3 regions of the Alkalibacterium sp. s-m-28 genome follow, and region 2 is predicted to be linked to each of the others. Evidence: predicted binding sites of a transcription regulator. Region 2 holds the regulator's gene; each other region holds the start of a gene.

Region 1 (5,961 bases), on a different contig from region 2:
TCATATCCTTGTTCTTTGTAATCATGAAGTAATTCTAAATCAATCTGTTTAATAGCGGCACTGAGTAACTGTTGAGTGATACGTTGAAAAACCGTTTCTAAGGCTAATTCTGCTTCTAAAAGGGAAGAAGAATCCTTTAAAGTTGTGATGATTTCTGATATAATTTGATTCATAAGAAGACCTCTTTCTCTAGCGTTGTCGTTATCTCTAGATTAAGGGTCTTCTTTCTTTTTGTCTAGGTCGAATTTCCCCTCTTCCGACATTAATTTTACACATAGAAAAAGAACTTTGCCATGATCGTCTAACGAATCTTAGACAGGCAAAGTTCTTTTTACTCAGTTTGTCTGATATTTGTAAGTCTTAAGAATACGATTGGCATTTTCAACTCGTTCTGCCGTTGGTGGATCGATATGCTCCAGTTTGTAGGGAATACCGAGTTCCTTGTACTTGTATACACCCAGTTTATGGTACGGAAGGACTTCAACCTTCTCAACGCTGTCCAGCTGATCTATAAAGTCGCTCAACCGCTGCAGATACTCATCATAATCGGAGCGTTCAGGGACTAAGACATGTCTCAGCCACATAGGCACATTTACTTCTGACAAATAATTGGCCATATCCAGTATGCTTGTATTCGGATGCATCGTATATTTTTTATGAATCTCATTGTCGATATGCTTGATATCCATCAGAACAAGATCGGTATACTTCATTAACTCCTGAAAGCGACTGAAGAAAGGCTCATCATAAGTGAAGGGCTGACCACAAGTGTCTAAAGAAATATGAATGCCTTCTGCCTTCGCGAGCTTGAAAAACTCAATCAGAAAGTCGATATGCAGCAGGGGTTCTCCACCACTTACTGTAATTCCGCCTTCTTCACCCCAATAGTCCTTATAGTCGATCGCTTTTTCGAGCATTTCTTCGGGAGTGTACGGCGTGCCGCCTCCCATATTCCATGTATCGGGGTTATGGCAGAATTCACAGCGCATACGACACCCCTGCATAAACACCACGAATCTAATGCCTGGTCCATCCAGTGAACCGAATGTCTCGATCGAGTGTACATATCCTACTGTTTTTTCTGCCATTTGTTGTTCCCCCTATAAATAAGTCCCTTACCGACTTGTCTTACATATTGTCATGGAATGTTCTGCTCAGTACATCAAGCTGCTGTTCTCTCGTCAGTTTGATAAAGTTTACCGCATAACCAGATACTCGGATCGTCAGCTGCGGGTACTCTTCCGGATGCTTCATAGCATTTTCAAGCGTCTCACGGTTCAGCGCATTGACGTTCAGGTGGTGCCCACCTTTTTTGACGTATCCATCCAGCATTGCTGAGAGATTACGTTTTTGAGTCTCTTCTTCTTTTCCTAATGCCTTAGGAACGATAGAGAAGGTATTTGAAATACCGTCAAGCGACTGATCGTATGGCAGTTTCGCCACAGAGTTCAGACTTGCAAGAGCACCGTTTGTGTCTCTTCCGTGAAGCGGATTGGCGCCAGGTGCAAATGGCACGCCTGCTCTACGTCCGTCTGGTGTATTTCCTGTCTTTTTACCATATACGACGTTTGAAGTAATGGTCAGGATCGATGTTGTGTGTACTGCATTTCTGTAAGTTGGGTGTTTCTTAACTTTACTCATGAATGCTTTAAGCAGATCTACAGCGATTTGGTCAACACGATCATCATTATTTCCGTACTTAGGATAATCGCCTTCGATGATATAGTCGACAACTAGGCCACTTTCATCTCTTACTGTTTTCACGGTTGCATACTTGATGGCGGACAGAGAATCGACTGTAACTGAGAATCCGGCAATTCCAGTAGCCATAGTACGGACGATTTCGGAATCATGAAGAGCCATTTCGATACTTTCATAGCTGTACTTATCATGCATGTAGTGGATGATGTTCAGAGTATTTATATACATGCCTGAAAGCCAGTCAAGCATATCGTCGTATTTTTCCATTACTTCGTCATAATCCAGTACTTCAGAAGTGATCGGACGGAATTTAGGTCCGACCTGGGTTTTCTTCATTTCATCTACGCCGCCATTGATGGCATAAAGTAAAGCTTTTGCCAGGTTTGCACGAGCTCCAAAGAACTGCATCTGTTTACCAATCGGCATAGCAGACACACAGCAGGCAATACCATAGTCATCGCCCCACTCTTCACGCATGATGTCATCATTTTCGTACTGTACCGCACTGCTTATGATAGATACTTTAGAGCAGTAGTTCTTGAATGCTGACGGAAGCTTAGTTGACCACAGAACAGTCAAGTTAGGTTCAGGTGCAGGACCCAGGTTGCTCAGCGTGTTTAAGAAGCGGTAGCTGTTCTTAGTGACCAGGTGACGCCCATCGATTCCCACACCGGCAATCGCTTCAGTTACCCATGTCGGATCCCCTGAAAACAGTTCATTGTATTCTGGCGTACGAACGAATTTTACAAGACGCAGTTTCATGACAAAGTGATCGACGAGCTCTTGTGCTTCTACTTCAGTCATGATGCCATCTTTAAGATCTCTTTCAATGTAGATATCAAGGAAAGTCGATGTTCGGCCTAATGACATTGCGGCACCATTCTGTTCCTTGATTGCGGCCAGATAACCAAGATACAGCCATTGGAACGCTTCTACAGCAGTCTTGGCAGGGCGTGAGATATCAAATCCGTAAATGTTACCCAGTTCTTTCAATTCGTGAAGAGCCTTAATCTGATCGCTCAATTCTTCACGTTTACGGATAATATCTTCGCTCATCATAGCAGTATCTGACTGTGCTTTATCTGCTTCTTTTTCTTTTAGTAAACGGTCGACTCCATATAGCGCCACACGACGGTAGTCACCGATGATTCTTCCGCGACCGTATGCATCAGGGAGGCCTGTAATGACACCAGTGCGTCTTGCGTCTCGCATTTCAGGCGTGTATGCATTGAACACTCCTTCATTATGAGTCTTTCTCCAGTCTCTGAAGATATGAGATAGATAAGGATCTACTTCAAAACCATATGATTCAGCAGCCTGCTCCATCATTCGGATGCCGCCAAACGGCTGAAGTGAACGTTTGAATGGTTTGTCTGTCTGGAACCCGACAACTTTTTCTTTATCTTTAGTCAGGTAAGCCGGTCCATGAGAAGTAATTGTTGAAACAACAGAAGTATCCATATCAAGAACTCCGCCTGCTTCACGTTCTTTTTTGTTAAGATCCATCACTTGTTCCCACAACTCTTCCGTCTGTTTAGTTGGGCCTTCAAGGAATGACTCATCACCATCGTACGGTGTGTAGTTACTTTGAATGAAGTTACGGACGTCAATGGCATCTTTCCATTTCTTTCCTTTGAACCCTTCCCATAAAGTTTCCAAAGTCATCTCATCTGTGCGTTGCTTTTCCATAGTCGATTCTCCTTTGTCTTTCACGTTTTCTACATGTCCATTTTATCACATTAGCTCACTTTATACAAGTGAATCTTTGAACATTTAATGACGATTAGTAAGGAGATGGTTGTCCCGTTACACTTGTTCAATTTATCACAATGTGTTACAAAATGGACACAATTTCAATTTCTAGCAAGCGATTTCACTGTGTTATGATGTGCTTGTAAAAAGATAAAAACAATCCAAGTGTTGAGCATACAAGCTTTCTTCATTTTTCATCTTTATAAGACGGTAAAATTGGAGAAAGACTTATTTTAATCTAAACTTGCTCAATACTTCACTAACTAAATGGAGGGAACCCATTATGGTAAAAGTATTAGACAAAACTAATAAAGTAACAGATGTACAGAAAGATATCGATCAGTTAGTCACGAAGGCTAAAACAGCTCTCGATAATATGTACAAACTTGATCAGGAACAAATCGATAACATCGTGAAGGAAATGGCTCTGGCTGGTCTTGATCAGCATATGCCTTTAGCTAAGCTGGCTGTAGAAGAAACTGGTCGTGGTGTATATGAAGATAAAATCATCAAAAACCTTTTTGCTTCAGAATACATCTACCACAGCATCAAACATGATAAAACAATCGGTGTAATAAATGAGAACGTTCATGAAGGCACAGTTGAAATTGCTGAACCGGTCGGGGTCATTGCCGGAGTTACACCAGTAACCAATCCTACTTCCACAACAATCTTTAAATCTATGATTTCTATTAAAACAGGTAACCCGATCATTTTCGCTTTCCACCCTTCTGCTCAGAAATCCAGTTCAGCTGCAGCCCGTGCTGTTTACGAAGCAGCTGTTAAAGCGGGTGCGCCGGAAAACTGTATCCAGTGGATCGAAAAACCGTCTGTTGAAGCGACACAGACCTTGATGAAGCACGACGGAGTAGCTACTATTCTCGCAACTGGCGGATCAGGCATGGTTAAATCAGCATACAGCTCAGGAAAACCTGCTCTTGGTGTAGGTGCCGGAAACGTCCCTTGCTACATTGAAAAGACTGCAAATGTCAAACGAGCCACTAACGACCTGATTCTTTCCAAAACATTCGATAATGGAATGATCTGTGCTTCTGAACAAGCTGTCATCGCTGATAAAGAAGTATATGAAGAAGTGAAATCACAGATGATCGACAACGGATGCCACTTCCTGACTAAAGAGGAGCGCCTTAAAGTGGAACAGCTGATGGTATCAGAAGATAATCACTTGAATCCGGATATCGTCGGACGTTCAGCATATCAGATTGCTAAAATGGCAAACGTAAAAGTGCCTGAAGATACAAAAATTCTTATAGCTGAATACCCTGGTGTCGGAAGAGACTTCCCTCTCTCACGAGAAAAACTTAGCCCAGTACTGGCTGCCTACAAAGTCAGCAGTTCTGAAGAAGGAATCAAACGTGCTGAAGAAATGCTTGCGTATGGTGGTTTAGGTCACTCAGCAGTTATCCATTCCAACGACGATCAGGTTATCAGCGAGTTTGACCGCCGCATGAAAGCAGGCCGTCTGATTGTCAACGCACCGTCATCTCAAGGTGCTATCGGTGACATCTATAATGCTTATCTCCCTTCCCTAACTCTAGGATGCGGATCGTTTGGAGGAAACTCAGTGTCAACTAACGTCAGTACTATGCATTTAATCAATGTGAAGAAACGTGCGAAACGTACAAACAACATGCAATGGTTCAAGATCCCACCAAAAGTGTACTTTGAACGTAACTCTGTCCAGTATCTGGCTAAAATGCCCGACATCAAGAAAGCTTTCATTGTAACTGACCCTATGATGGTCGAACTGGGCTATGTTGACCGTGTACTGTATCACCTGCGTAACCGTCAGGATTATGTTCATTGTGAAATATTCTCAGATGTTGAACCGGATCCATCTAAAGAGACAGTTCTAAAAGGAGCAGAAGCAATGGCTGCTTTCCAGCCGGACGTCATCATCGCCTTAGGTGGAGGGTCTCCAATGGATGCAGCTAAAGGAATGTGGCTGTTCTACGAGCACCCAGATACAGACTTCAACGGCATCAAGCAAAAATTCATGGATATCAGAAAACGTGTCTACAAGTACCCTACTCTTGGAGAGAAAGCACAGTTCGTAGCAATCCCTACAACATCTGGTACTGGTTCTGAAGTAACGTCATTCTCCGTTATTACTGATACTGAAAAATCAACCAAGTATCCTTTGTCAGACTACGAGCTGACTCCGGATGTTGCGATCATTGATCCTCAGTTTGTCATGAGTGTGCCAAAAGTGGTTACAGCTGATACAGGTATGGATGTCCTGACTCATGCGATCGAAGCTTATGTGTCAAACATGGCCAACGACTACACTGACGGTCTGGCAATCAAAGCGATCCAGCTGGTATTCAAGCACCTGCCTGCTGCTTATCACAATGGTGATGACGAAGTAGCTAGAGAAAAGATGCACAACGCATCAACGATGGCCGGTATGGCCTTTGCGAATGCATTCCTGGGTATCAACCACAGTCTGGCGCACAAACTGGGTGCTCAGTTCCACATCGCTCACGG
Region 2 (5,961 bases):
CAGGTCCATCATTTTCAGATGGGATTTCTGCTACAGCAGCTTCTGTCGTTAGTAATAGCGCTGAAACAGATGCTGCATTTTGTAACGCTGAACGGGTTACTTTAGTTGGGTCGATGATACCCGCTTGTACCATGTTGACCATTTCACCTGTTGCTGCATTGAATCCAATGCCAGGCTCAACGTGTTTCAGACGTTCAACAATAACACTTCCGTCCAGACCAGCATTTGAAGCGATCTGACGAACAGGTTCTTCCAGTGCACGAAGGACGATTTTCACACCAGTTGCTTCGTCACCTTCAAGATCGATCGTTTCCAGTTTATCCAGAATGTTGATATAAGCTGTTCCACCACCGGCGATGACACCTTCTTCAACTGCAGCACGTGCAGCATTCAATGCATCTTCGATACGCAGTTTACGTTCTTTAATTTCAGTTTCAGTCGCTGCTCCGACTTTAATGACTGCAACGCCGCCTGCCATTTTAGCAATGCGTTCCTGCAGTTTTTCACGGTCGAATTCAGAGTTTGTTTCTTCAGCTTGAGCACGAAGCATCGCCACACGCTGTTCGATGTTCTCTTTTTCGCCAGCACCTTCAACAACAGTTGTGTGGTCTTTAGTTACAACAACTTTTCCTGCAGTACCCAGCTGATCGATCGTCACATCTTTAAGGTCCAGCCCAAGATCACTTGTGATGACTGTTCCGTTTGTCAAAATAGCGATGTCTTCCAGCATACCTTTACGACGGTCACCGAATCCCGGCGCTTTAACAGCTACAACGTTAAGCGTTCCGCGAATCTTGTTCAATACAAGTGTAGGCAGTGCTTCTCCTTCGATATCGTCTGCAATGATCAGAAGTGGACGATTCTGCTGCATGATATTTTCAAGAACAGGAAGGATTTCCTGTACTGAAGAAATCTTCTTGTCTGTAATCAGAATGTAAGGATTATCCAAGTTTGCTTCCATTTTCTCGTTATCCGTTACCATGTACTGAGACAGGTAGCCGCGATCGAACTGCATTCCTTCAACAACATCCAGTTCAGTTTCAATTCCTTGAGATTCCTCTATTGTGATAACGCCGTCGCTTCCCACACGTTCCATCGCATCTGCAAGCAACTTACCGATCTCTTCGTCGCCAGATGAGATTGCAGCAATTTGCGCGATAGACTCTTTGTCTTCTACTTTAGTAGAGATGTCATGTAGAGCTTCGACTGCTTTTTTAGTTGCCAGTTCGATTCCGCGACGGATGCCTACAGGGTTAGCGCCTGCAGTCACGTTTTTCATTCCTTCATTGACGATTGCCTGGGTTAGAACAGTCGCAGTAGTTGTTCCGTCACCTGCGATATCGTTTGTTTTGCTTGCTACTTCAGCAACAAGCTGAGCACCCATATTTTCGAATTTGTCATCCAGTTCAATTTCCTTTGCGATGGTCACCCCATCATTAGTGATTTGAGGTGCGCCGAAAGATTTGTCCAAGATAACATTTCTACCTTTTGGTCCCAATGTCACTTTAACTGTATCAGCTAGTTTATCTACGCCACGCAGCATTGCTGCACGTGCATTTTCAGAAAATTTGATTTCTTTAGCCATGGTAATAATCGCTCCTTCAATATTATTTTTTTTAATGAATCAGTGGTTCAAATTAGTCAACGATTGCAATAATGTCTGTATCTTTAACTACTAGATAATCGGTTCCTTCATACTTGATTTCAGAACCGGCATACTTTTCAAAGATAACCTGATCGCCGACAGAAACTGATACGTCAGCTCGGCTTCCGTTATCAAGAAGTTTTCCGTCTCCAACAGCTACAACCACTGCTGACTGCGGCTTCTCTTTTGCTGAATCAGGTAAAACTAATCCGCTTGCAGTTTTCTCTTCTTCTTTCTTCACTTCAAGAAGTACACGATTTCCTAAAGGTTTTAACATGATGCAATCCCTCCAAAATAGTAGTTTTAATTTTTCACTAAAGATATAGTGAGATGTGAGTGTTAGCACTCTCGACCTCCGAGTGCTAACTACATTACCTAGTATATTCAAAACTGTGATTTCTTGCAAGTCCTAACTTTAATTTTTTTTGAAAAATTTACCCGGTGGAAAACGGCTGGTTTTTGTGTTAAATTACTATATATTGTGGGAATATCAATTAAAGGATGAACAACATGTCAGTTAATGAAATAAATAAAAAAGCGGCTATTAACATGATCAGCTTGTTTCTTGCCGTGCAGCTTGTCTCTGCTGTAATCCCTCTCTTCTTACCTGAAGACATAGGGATTGTTGGGTTTCTTCTCCCTTCCATGGTGCTGTTTGCAATAGGCGCTATAGGCATGATCGTGATTGAGAGAAGAAAGCAGATGAGATTTGAATTCGAAGAGCGTTTCAGTCATAATCCTGTCAGAATTCTCTTATGGGGGCTGATCGGGATGTTTATCGCTATAGTCGTGCAGTCCTTCGCAAGTATTATTGAAGTAAACTTTCTGGGCTCTTCTATGGAGTCTGAAAACACTCAGTTTCTGATGGAAGTGGTTAGAAATTATCCGTTCTTTCTTCTCCTAGTTGGAGTAGCAGGGCCAGTAATGGAGGAATTTGTTTTCAGAAAAGCAATTTTTGGTCTTCTGATTGATCGGATTGGCGGCATTGGAGCTGCAGTCATAAGTTCACTGCTCTTTGCATTCATTCACTTTGACGGTCTGCTCCTAGTGTATTCTTCAATGGGACTGGTCTTTGCCTGGTTGTACTTTAAAACTAAAAACATATGGACACCAATTCTGGCACATTGTCTGATGAATGTGGCAGCTGTCCTGATCAACTTGTACTTTTCTTAAAAAGACGAGTAGTGTAGAAAGGATTTATAATGACAGAAAAACAAATCATGTTTCAAATTGCATTTAAGTATATTTTCTTCCTGTTGTTCATGTTCTTTACGATCGATTCAGTCGACAGCAGTGGATGGGGTTTTTTCTCTTTCTTATTTGCTCTCTTCGCTACAAAAGACTTTGTACAGGGTACAAGAATGGCTGCAGCGTATCTTCGCATCAAAAAAAGTAAAAATAACAGCAAATAAAAAAAATCTTCAAAGCTTACAGACCCAATCAAGGTCAGCTTTGAAGATTTTCTTTTTATTCATTATAAAATAAGTCGTTTAAGGGATTGTCATCTTCTTCAGGTTCAGTCTTCTGATCAAAGTCCTGGTAATAATTGATGAAGTAAATCAGTGTCTGCAATTCGTTTGTCAGGTCAACGTTGTGTACTCTGACTTCTTTTGGCACAGTCACACGGATTGGGGTGAAGTTCATAATACCTCTAACTCCGCCTTTGACCAGTTTATCCGCCATCTCCTGAGCTATTTCAGAAGGTACCGTGAGAATAGCTACATCGATCTGCTGCATTTCAAGCTGATCGACCATTTCATTGATATCGTAAATAGGTACGCCCTGGTGGATCGTTCCAATCAAATCATCTTTCACATCAAATCCGGCACTGATACGGATATTGTTGTTTCTGCGAAAATTATAGTTTAGCAAGGCTTGTCCAAGGTTACCGACACCAATCAATGCAACATTGGTCAAACGGTCCTGATTCAGTGTTTTACTGAAAAAATTCATTAAAGCTTCTACATCGTACCCGTAGCCTCTTTTACCTAAAGCTCCGAAATACGAGAAATCACGTCTGATTGTTGCACTATCCACTTTAACTGCTTCACTTAATTTAGCTGATGACACACGTTCTTTACCTGCCTCGTATAGGAAACGCAAATAGCGGTAATATAATGGCAGTCTGCGTGCAGTAGCTTTCGGGATTTTCTTATCAGCCATTGTCATTCTCCTCGTCTCAATTCATTTAATAAACAGCTTCTCTGGATCTTATCAAACTTTTCCAAAGGTGTATCTTTTCTTACCTTGTGTATTCATTCACAAACTTACATAGGATACCATTTTATATTATACCACTAATCCCAGTAAAATAAAGTAAATCGGGTCTGAATTTGTTAAATATTTCAATAATATTCAATAATTAATCGTTTATTATTGAACAAGTTTCGGAGAATGTAAAAAAGGGAACAAGCCTAAATCGTCCTCTGTCTGAGCCTTGCAGGTTTTTCAATTAGACTAGTTTATTCCTGCTCCTGTATGCTAAACTGTTAGATATTGACAGATGACTAGGTTAGAAAATGAGGAATAGTATGATACTTTTACACACGCAAAAAATAGCAAGACATTTCGGTGCTGAAACACTTTTCGATAATGTTAGCATGGAAATAAAGGAAAATGCCAGAATTGGTCTGGTGGGTAGAAATGGTGCCGGTAAAACGACCCTTCTTAACATCCTTTCTGGAAGAGAAGAACCGGATGAAGGCACCGTTCATAAGAAAAAAAACTGTACTATCGGCTATCTTGATCAGCATACCGGTCTGGAATCTGATCTGACTATCTGGGAAGAGATGGATAAACTAACCGAACCTATTAAACAGATAGAAAGAGAAATGCATGCTATCGAGCATAAATTAAGTGATGATTCTATCGATAAGCAGTCTGATAGCTATACGGATCTTTTGTCCAGGTATGATTTTCTGCAGCAGTCATTCAGGGAACATAACGGGTATGGCATCGAAAGCGAGATCCGTTCAGTACTTCATGGCTTCCGATATTACCCGGAAGATTATGATACACCTATAGCAAATTTGTCAGGGGGGCAGAAAACCCGACTTGCGCTGGCCAAACTTCTTCTTGAGAAAAAGGACCTTCTTATTTTAGATGAGCCGACCAACCATTTGGATATAGACACATTATCATGGCTGGAAAGTTACCTCCAGAATTATTCCAAGGCTCTTCTCATTGTTTCCCATGATCGGTATTTTCTGGATAAAGTCGTCAAAAATATATACGAAGTCAGTAGAGGCTCTGTAGAAAATTACCCGGGAAACTATTCGAATTATCTGAAACAGAAAGCTGAAAAAATCAAGCGTGAATGGAAAGTCTTCGAGAAGCAGCAGAAGAAAATGGCTAAACTGGAAGACTTTGTTAACCGCAACCTGGTCCGTGCTTCTACAACGAAAAGAGCCCAGGCTAGAAGGAAACAGCTTGAGAAGATGGATCCATTGGACAAGCCTCAAGGTGATGAAAAAAGTGCGCATTTCCAGTTCATTCCTGAACGAACTTCTGGTCAGGTCGTGCTTCAGACAGCTGATTTGACAATCGGATACGATTCGATTCCATTGTCCGAACATATCAATCTCGATATCCGCAAGGAAGATTCCATTGCAGTGGTAGGTCCTAACGGGGTAGGTAAAACTACTCTCCTGAAGACACTTTATAAATTGATTCCTTCAATCAGCGGAGAAATAAAGTATGGAACGAAAGTCGATATGGGGTATTACGATCAGGAACAGACAACTTTAAATGACAAGAAGTCTGTACTGGATGAGGTCTGGGATGACCATCCACTGCTGTCTGAGCAATCTGTGCGAACCTTGCTAGGATCCTTTCTATTCAGCGGGGAAGACGTCGATAAATCCATTTTTTCTTTAAGCGGTGGCGAGAAAGCCAGAGTTGCTCTGGCAAAACTAGCTCTCGAAAAAAACAATACACTCTTGCTTGATGAGCCGACTAACCACCTGGACATTGATTCAAAGGAAGTACTTGAGAATGCTCTGATCGATTTTGAAGGCACTTTGCTATTCGTCTCCCATGACCGCTACTTCATCAACAGGCTGGCTACAAAAGTCATTGAACTATCGGAAAAAGGAGCTACACTTTATTTAGGTGATTATGACTATTACCTTCAGAAAAAGGCTGAACTTGAGGCAATTGAGTCCATCGATTCTTCAAGTGACCTTACTGACACGACTGGTTCTCACTCTTTAGACAGCACGTCCGACCAGACCGCCAAACTGTCATTTGAAGCACAGAAAGAGCGTCAGAAAAAGGAGCGGAAACTCACTAGAGAAATTGAGCGAATCGAAAAGGAG
Region 3 (5,961 bases), on a different contig from region 2:
TACTTACAAAAATATGATAAATCTCATCAGGTCTGTTTAGTGGGTACTAGCCACTGCTATAAATATATTACCATAATGAAAATAATAAGTATAGGAAGGCAAGCCGTCATCATCCAAACAAACTACGAATTAAGCATTGAGTAAATGTAGTTTTATGTATATAGTAAGAGAATAGCAGTAAAAAAAGGAAGTGTATGGTAGATATGACAAGCAGGAAACTATTCGTATTCGATATTGACGGCACTCTACTGGATGAACATAAGCAGCTTCCCGAAAGTACGAGACAGGCAGTCAAGAAACTGGCCGAAAACTACGAAGTGGCTATTGCGACTGGCAGGAACCGCACGATGGCTTCAGAAGTCATTAAGGAACTGGCTATTGAAAACTATATCGTCTGCAACGGTGCAGCCGCATATTACAAGCACGATTCAATCTATACCAATTCTCTGAACAAAGATGAGCTCGATCGTCTAATTACCATGGCTGATGATAATGGCCATCAGATGGTCTATGAGACGGTAGATGAACTAAGAAGACGAAGTAGTCAGCCAAATGAACGCATGGAGAAAGGGATGGCTCATGTAGGGTTTCCAGTACCGGAACAGAATCATGACTATCACGAAAAGTACCCATTAGTGCAGTGTCTGATCTTTTACTCAGAAGAAGAAGCCTCTTTATATGAAGAGGGACAGTTCGATCATTTCAGATTTGTAAGGTGGCACGAAACAGGAGTAGATGTCCTGCCTGCTGGAGGATCCAAGTTTTCGACTATCGAGCGTCTGGCGAAACAACTCAATATCAGCAATGACAATATCGTAGCTTTCGGTGATGGGTTTAATGATCTGGAGATGATTGAAAATGCTGGAACAGGAGTAGCGATGGGGAATGCGGAAGACGACGTAAAGAAAGTTGCTGATCTTGTTACAGCAAGCAGTAGTCAGAATGGGATTCAGCTGGCTCTTGAAAAATTGGGCTATCTTTGATTTGATTTTGTGTCGATCTTGTGAAAAATGACTGGGAAACCAGTCTTTTTTCAATGATTTTGTAGACAAAAGTAGGTCCTATGGGTAATAATAAGTAAGTATGACACAGGGGGTATAGCTCAGTTGGGAGAGCGCTTCGCTGGCAGCGAAGAGGTCGTCGGTTCGAGCCCGTCTATCTCCATTCAATTATTTAGCGAAACTACGCTAAGGAAAGAGGAATTGATGTGATATCTGAAAACCAGCTGCATATTACTCAATACACAGTCATACCACAGAATGTGAAGTATGGCTTTCTATTTAGTCTGGCACTGTTATTTGCTTCTCTGGCATTCTTATTCAATACCCCTCAGGAAATCATCACTGGACAGATTACGATCTTAACTTCTCCAGCCAATCTGACAACCGATTATTTTGCACTTTCAAACGTAGGCGCTACGCTTTTTAATTCTGCATTATTGACAGCGCATTCTATTGGTATAATCCGCCTGACGCGGGCGAAAGTCAACGGTCCGATTATTGCCGCTGTCTTTACAGTAGCTGCCTTTTCATTTTTTGGTAAAAACCTGTATAATTCCATGCCGATCGTTCTGGGTGCTTTTGCTTATGCAAGGGTAACGGAAGTCCCGGCAGAGAAATCCTTGCTGGCCGCTTTATTCGGGACAGCACTTGGACCGCTGGTGAGTGAAGTGACATTCAATATAGGTCTGCCGCTCCCGTTGGGTATTTTTTATGGATACTTAGTCGGATTTGTTGCTGGCTTTATCCTTCCGCCTCTGGCTAAGCACTTTGTCGGGTTTACAAAAGGTTTCAGTGTCTACAACGTTGGTTTCACCAGCGGTATAGTTGGAACAATTTTTACCTCACTTCTGAGAAGTACTGGTAGAGACATTGAACCCGTTTCAATGATATCCAGCGGAAACAATCAGCCATTTACTATCATTTTTTTAACTTTGTTTACTCTGATGCTAGTAGGGGGGCTGTATTTAAATTCCTGGACGCTGAATGGTTATGGCGCACTGATCAAGCATTCCGGCCAGCTGTCCACTGACTTTCTGACTACCAACGGATTCAGTGTTACCCTGATCAATATGGCACTGCTAGGTTTTGTCTCGACATTTTATGTGCTGTTTCATGGCGGAGAAATAAACGGACCGGCTATTGGTGGGATACTTACAGTTGTCGGGTTCGGTGCATTCGGGAAACACCTTCGCAATGTTCTTCCTATTCTCATAGGGGTCACCTTGATGGGATATATCAATGGATACGACATGAGTGCAACATCGGTAGTGATCGCAGGGTTGTTCGGGACGACGATCGCGCCTATAGCAGGTCGCTACGGCACGCTGATCGGTATTCTTGCCGGCGCACTTCACCTTAGTGTCGTCAGCAATACAGGGTATCTGCACGGTGGGATCAATTTATATAATAACGGGTTTGCAGGAGGCTTCGTAGCAGCCATTATGATTCCTCTGCTGGAAGCAATTCAGTATCAGCAGCAGAAGAGAAGACAGCTGAGAGAACCGGTGGATCCTGCGGAAGAAATTAGAGTAGAGGAACGCTGATTTATAATTTAACCTAAATTGAAAAGACGATAGTTCTTCCAGCTTAAAGAGGCCGGAAGGACTATCGTCTATTTACATTATTATTTAGGCAATTCACATTCATATTATTCTTCTACTGTACCTAGGACATCAATGTCATCTGGAAGTGCCAATGGATTTTCAGGATCGATTCGATCGTAGAACATGATGCCGTTCAGGTGATCGATTTCGTGCTGGACGACAATTGCCGGAAAATCTCTCAGTCGAATGCTCTGTTTTTTTCCGTCCAAGTCAAAGTAATCCACTTTAATCCGCTTGTGTCTCGGGACATAGCCTGGAACTTCGCGGTCGACAGACAGGCAGCCTTCTCCATCTGACAGGCAAGTCTGCTGGACAGAATGACTGATGATTTTAGGGTTGATCATCACAGCGCTGAACTCGGGGGTGCTGTCTTCTTCGTCTGCCGAAGGGACATGTACAGCAATCAGCCTTTTAGATACATCGACCTGGGGAGCTGCGATTCCCACTCCAGGTCTCAATTCATACTTTTCAGCAAGATCAGGGTCCTGACTGTTCTTTAAAAACTGAAGCATATCTTCTGCGAGCGACTTTACTTCAGGATCTAAAGGAAATTCAATTGTTTCAGCAATTTGTCTTAAAGTAGGGTGTCCTTCTCTAATGACATCTTTCATAGTTAACACGCATATAACCTCCAATGCTATTATTCTTTTCCTATTCTAACAAATATGAATAGGTCCCGCACCTCAAATATTCCTATAGTCAAAATAAAAGTATTCTAATAATAAATAGTGATCTGATTCACATGCGAAAAGCTGCTTATCCTTCCAATGATACAAAGACATAGCTCTAAGTTCTTTTATATAACAGATAAAATGCCTGTATTACTTTAACTCAATCAAGTTCCGGAGGGTATCGTATGAAAAAAGTATAACAGCGTGTTTGTTGTAGTTATCACAATGGGCTGTAATTGCTTTAATATCAAGGATTTATACTGCGACACTACATGAATATCGCTTGCATTAATTCATGAATCATGATAGATTTAGAAAGGAATGGATTAAAATGTAACAGGGGATATTATCTGTTATATTGAACTTTAAAAACAGAGAGGAATGGGTAATCTATGGCAAAGCAACCAGTTGATTACGAAGCATTACTAAGTACAATCGAAGCTTCGTTTCCGATGGTTCAAATTCTGGATAAAGATGGGAAAATCGTCAACGAAGACATTATGCCGGATTTATCTGATGATGAATTAGTAGAATTAATGAGAAGAATGGTGTGGTCACGTGTTCTTCATGATCGCTCAATGGCACTTGCCCGTCAGGGAAGACTAGGTTTCTATGCACCTACTATGGGGCAGGAAGCATCTCAGTTAGCAAGTCATTTTGCATTTAAGAAACAGGACTGGTTCTATCCTGGGTACCGTGATGTACCTCAGTTGATCCAACACGGTCTACCTGTATCACAGGCTTTTTTATGGTCTCGTGGACATGTAGAAGGAAACAATTATCCTGAAGATTTACACGCTATTCCACCTCAAATCATTATCGGTGCGCAATTTATTCAAGCAATGGGTAATGCCGTGGGACAGAAAATGGCTGGGAAAGAAGATGAAGTGACATTCACTTATACTGGTGACGGTGGATCTTCTCAAGGTGATGTATACGAAGGGATGAACTTTGCCGGACGTTACAAAGCACCTGTCGTATTCTTTATCCAAAACAATGGGTATGCGATTTCTACTCCTCGTGAGAAGCAGACTGCTGCTAAAACACTTGCTCAGAAAGCTGCTGCTGCAGGTATCCCTGGTGTTCAAGTTGATGGAATGGACCCACTTGCAGTATATGCTGTTACTAAACAGGCTCGTGAATGGGCTGCTGCAGGAAACGGACCAGTATTGATCGAAACAATCACGTCACGTTTCGGCCCTCACTCAACTTCAGGTGATGATCCTACACGTTACCGTGAACAGGAATCATTTGACTACTGGGAACAGAGAGATCCACTTATCCGCTTCCGTAACTTCCTGACTGAAAAAGGTCTGTGGTCAGAAGAACAGGAAGAAAAACTGATTGAAGAAACTAAAGAAGAAATCAAACAAGCTGCTAAAGAAGCAGATCAAGCTCCTAAGATGAAAATTTCAGACTTCCTGAAAAACATGTACAATGAGCCTGGTCAGAACATTACTGAGCAGATTGAGAAATACGAAGCAAAGGAGAGTAAATAATCATGGCGAATCTTACAATGATTCAAGCAATCACGGAAGCACTTGATCAGGAAATGGCCCGTGATGAAAAAGTCCTGGTTTTCGGTGAAGACGTAGGTAAAAACGGCGGAGTATTCCGTGCGACTCAAGGACTTTTCGACAAGTACGGTGAAGATCGCGTCAGTGATACTCCACTTGCTGAATCTGGTATCGGAGGAATGGCTTTTGGTTTAGCTGTTCAAGGTTTCCGTCCAGTTATGGAAATCCAGTTCTTCGGATTCGTATTCGAAGTAATGGATTCAATTGTTGGTCAAATGGCTCGTACCAGCTACCGTATGGGTGGAAAACTGCACCTTCCGGCAGTTGTTCGTTCACCATTTGGTGGAGGTGTACACACGCCTGAAATGCACGCAGACAGTCTTGAAGGACTAATGGCTCAGTCTCCTGGACTTAAAGTTGTTATCCCTTCAAACCCTTACGATGCAAAAGGTCTTCTAACTTCAGCAATCCGTGACGAAGATCCAGTTGTTTTCCTTGAGCACATGAAACTTTACCGTTCTTTCCGTGATGAAGTTCCTGAAGAACAGTACACTGTACCTCTAGGGAAAGCTGCTGTAGCTAAAGAAGGAACAGACGTAACAGTTGTAGCCTATGGTTACATGGTCCGTGAAGCATTGAAAGCTGCTGAACAGCTTGAAAAAGACGGCGTATCTGTTGAGGTGATTGACCTGCGTACTGTTTCTCCAATCGACTATGAAACTGTTGTAGCTTCTGTTGAGAAAACTGGTCGCATGGTCATGGTTCAGGAAGCTCAGCGCATGGCTGGAGTAGGAAACACGGTTATTTCTGAAGTGTCTCAACGTGCAATCCTTTCTCTGGAAGCACCTATCGGATTCGTTACAGCACCTGATACAGTTTATCCATTCGGACAAGCTGAAAACCAGTGGTTACCAAGTGCAACTGACATTACTGAAGCAATCAAAGAAGCAGTTGAATTTTAATATAATTTGATACAGTAACTCAAAAGGAACATTCTTTTTAACTCGATATAAGAGAATAGAAAGATTGTTCCTTATTGAGTAAAGTTAATTTCTTAAATGAAATCATTATAGAAGGGAAGAAAATTAATGGCTTTTACATTTAAACTCCCTGATGTTGGGGAAGGTATGGCTGAAGGCGAAATCGTTAGCTGGTTAGTTTCTGAGGG

Evidence for each region. Region 2 encodes Rex, which represses fermentation and respiration genes when NADH is low (regulators of the CRP and FNR family bind a similar motif). Its sites were predicted from a motif close to TTGTGAANTANTTCACAA; they were not measured.
Region 1: a site for Rex is predicted at 3,514-3,531, ahead of adhE (bifunctional acetaldehyde-CoA/alcohol dehydrogenase). Genes of this name have one in related genera too.
Region 3: a site for Rex is predicted at 3,485-3,502, ahead of pdhA (pyruvate dehydrogenase (acetyl-transferring) E1 component subunit alpha). Genes of this name have one in related genera too.

The regions. Positions count from the first base shown of each region.
Region 1 covers NZ_BAAGIQ010000001.1:976-6,936, forward strand. The annotation lists partial or broken gene ACYQ4S_RS00005 (ISLre2 family transposase) at 1-173, opposite strand, end outside; gene pflA (pyruvate formate-lyase-activating protein) at 336-1,088, opposite strand; gene pflB (formate C-acetyltransferase) at 1,129-3,390, opposite strand; gene adhE (bifunctional acetaldehyde-CoA/alcohol dehydrogenase) at 3,737-5,961, shown strand, end outside.
Region 2 covers NZ_BAAGIQ010000016.1:6,187-12,147, forward strand. The annotation lists gene groL (chaperonin GroEL) at 1-1,585, opposite strand, end outside; gene groES (co-chaperone GroES) at 1,638-1,922, opposite strand; gene ACYQ4S_RS03925 (CPBP family intramembrane glutamic endopeptidase) at 2,156-2,818, shown strand; gene ACYQ4S_RS03930 (DUF4305 domain-containing protein) at 2,848-3,057, shown strand; gene ACYQ4S_RS03935 (redox-sensing transcriptional repressor Rex) at 3,113-3,808, opposite strand; gene ACYQ4S_RS03940 (ABC-F family ATP-binding cassette domain-containing protein) at 4,177-5,961, shown strand, end outside.
Region 3 covers NZ_BAAGIQ010000050.1:7,039-12,999, forward strand. The annotation lists gene ACYQ4S_RS07800 (Cof-type HAD-IIB family hydrolase) at 195-983, shown strand; tRNA gene ACYQ4S_RS07805 (tRNA-Ala) at 1,092-1,164, shown strand; gene ACYQ4S_RS07810 (DUF1576 domain-containing protein) at 1,208-2,545, shown strand; gene def (peptide deformylase) at 2,650-3,225, opposite strand; gene pdhA (pyruvate dehydrogenase (acetyl-transferring) E1 component subunit alpha) at 3,669-4,775, shown strand; gene ACYQ4S_RS07825 (alpha-ketoacid dehydrogenase subunit beta) at 4,778-5,755, shown strand; gene ACYQ4S_RS07830 (dihydrolipoamide acetyltransferase family protein) at 5,882-5,961, shown strand, end outside.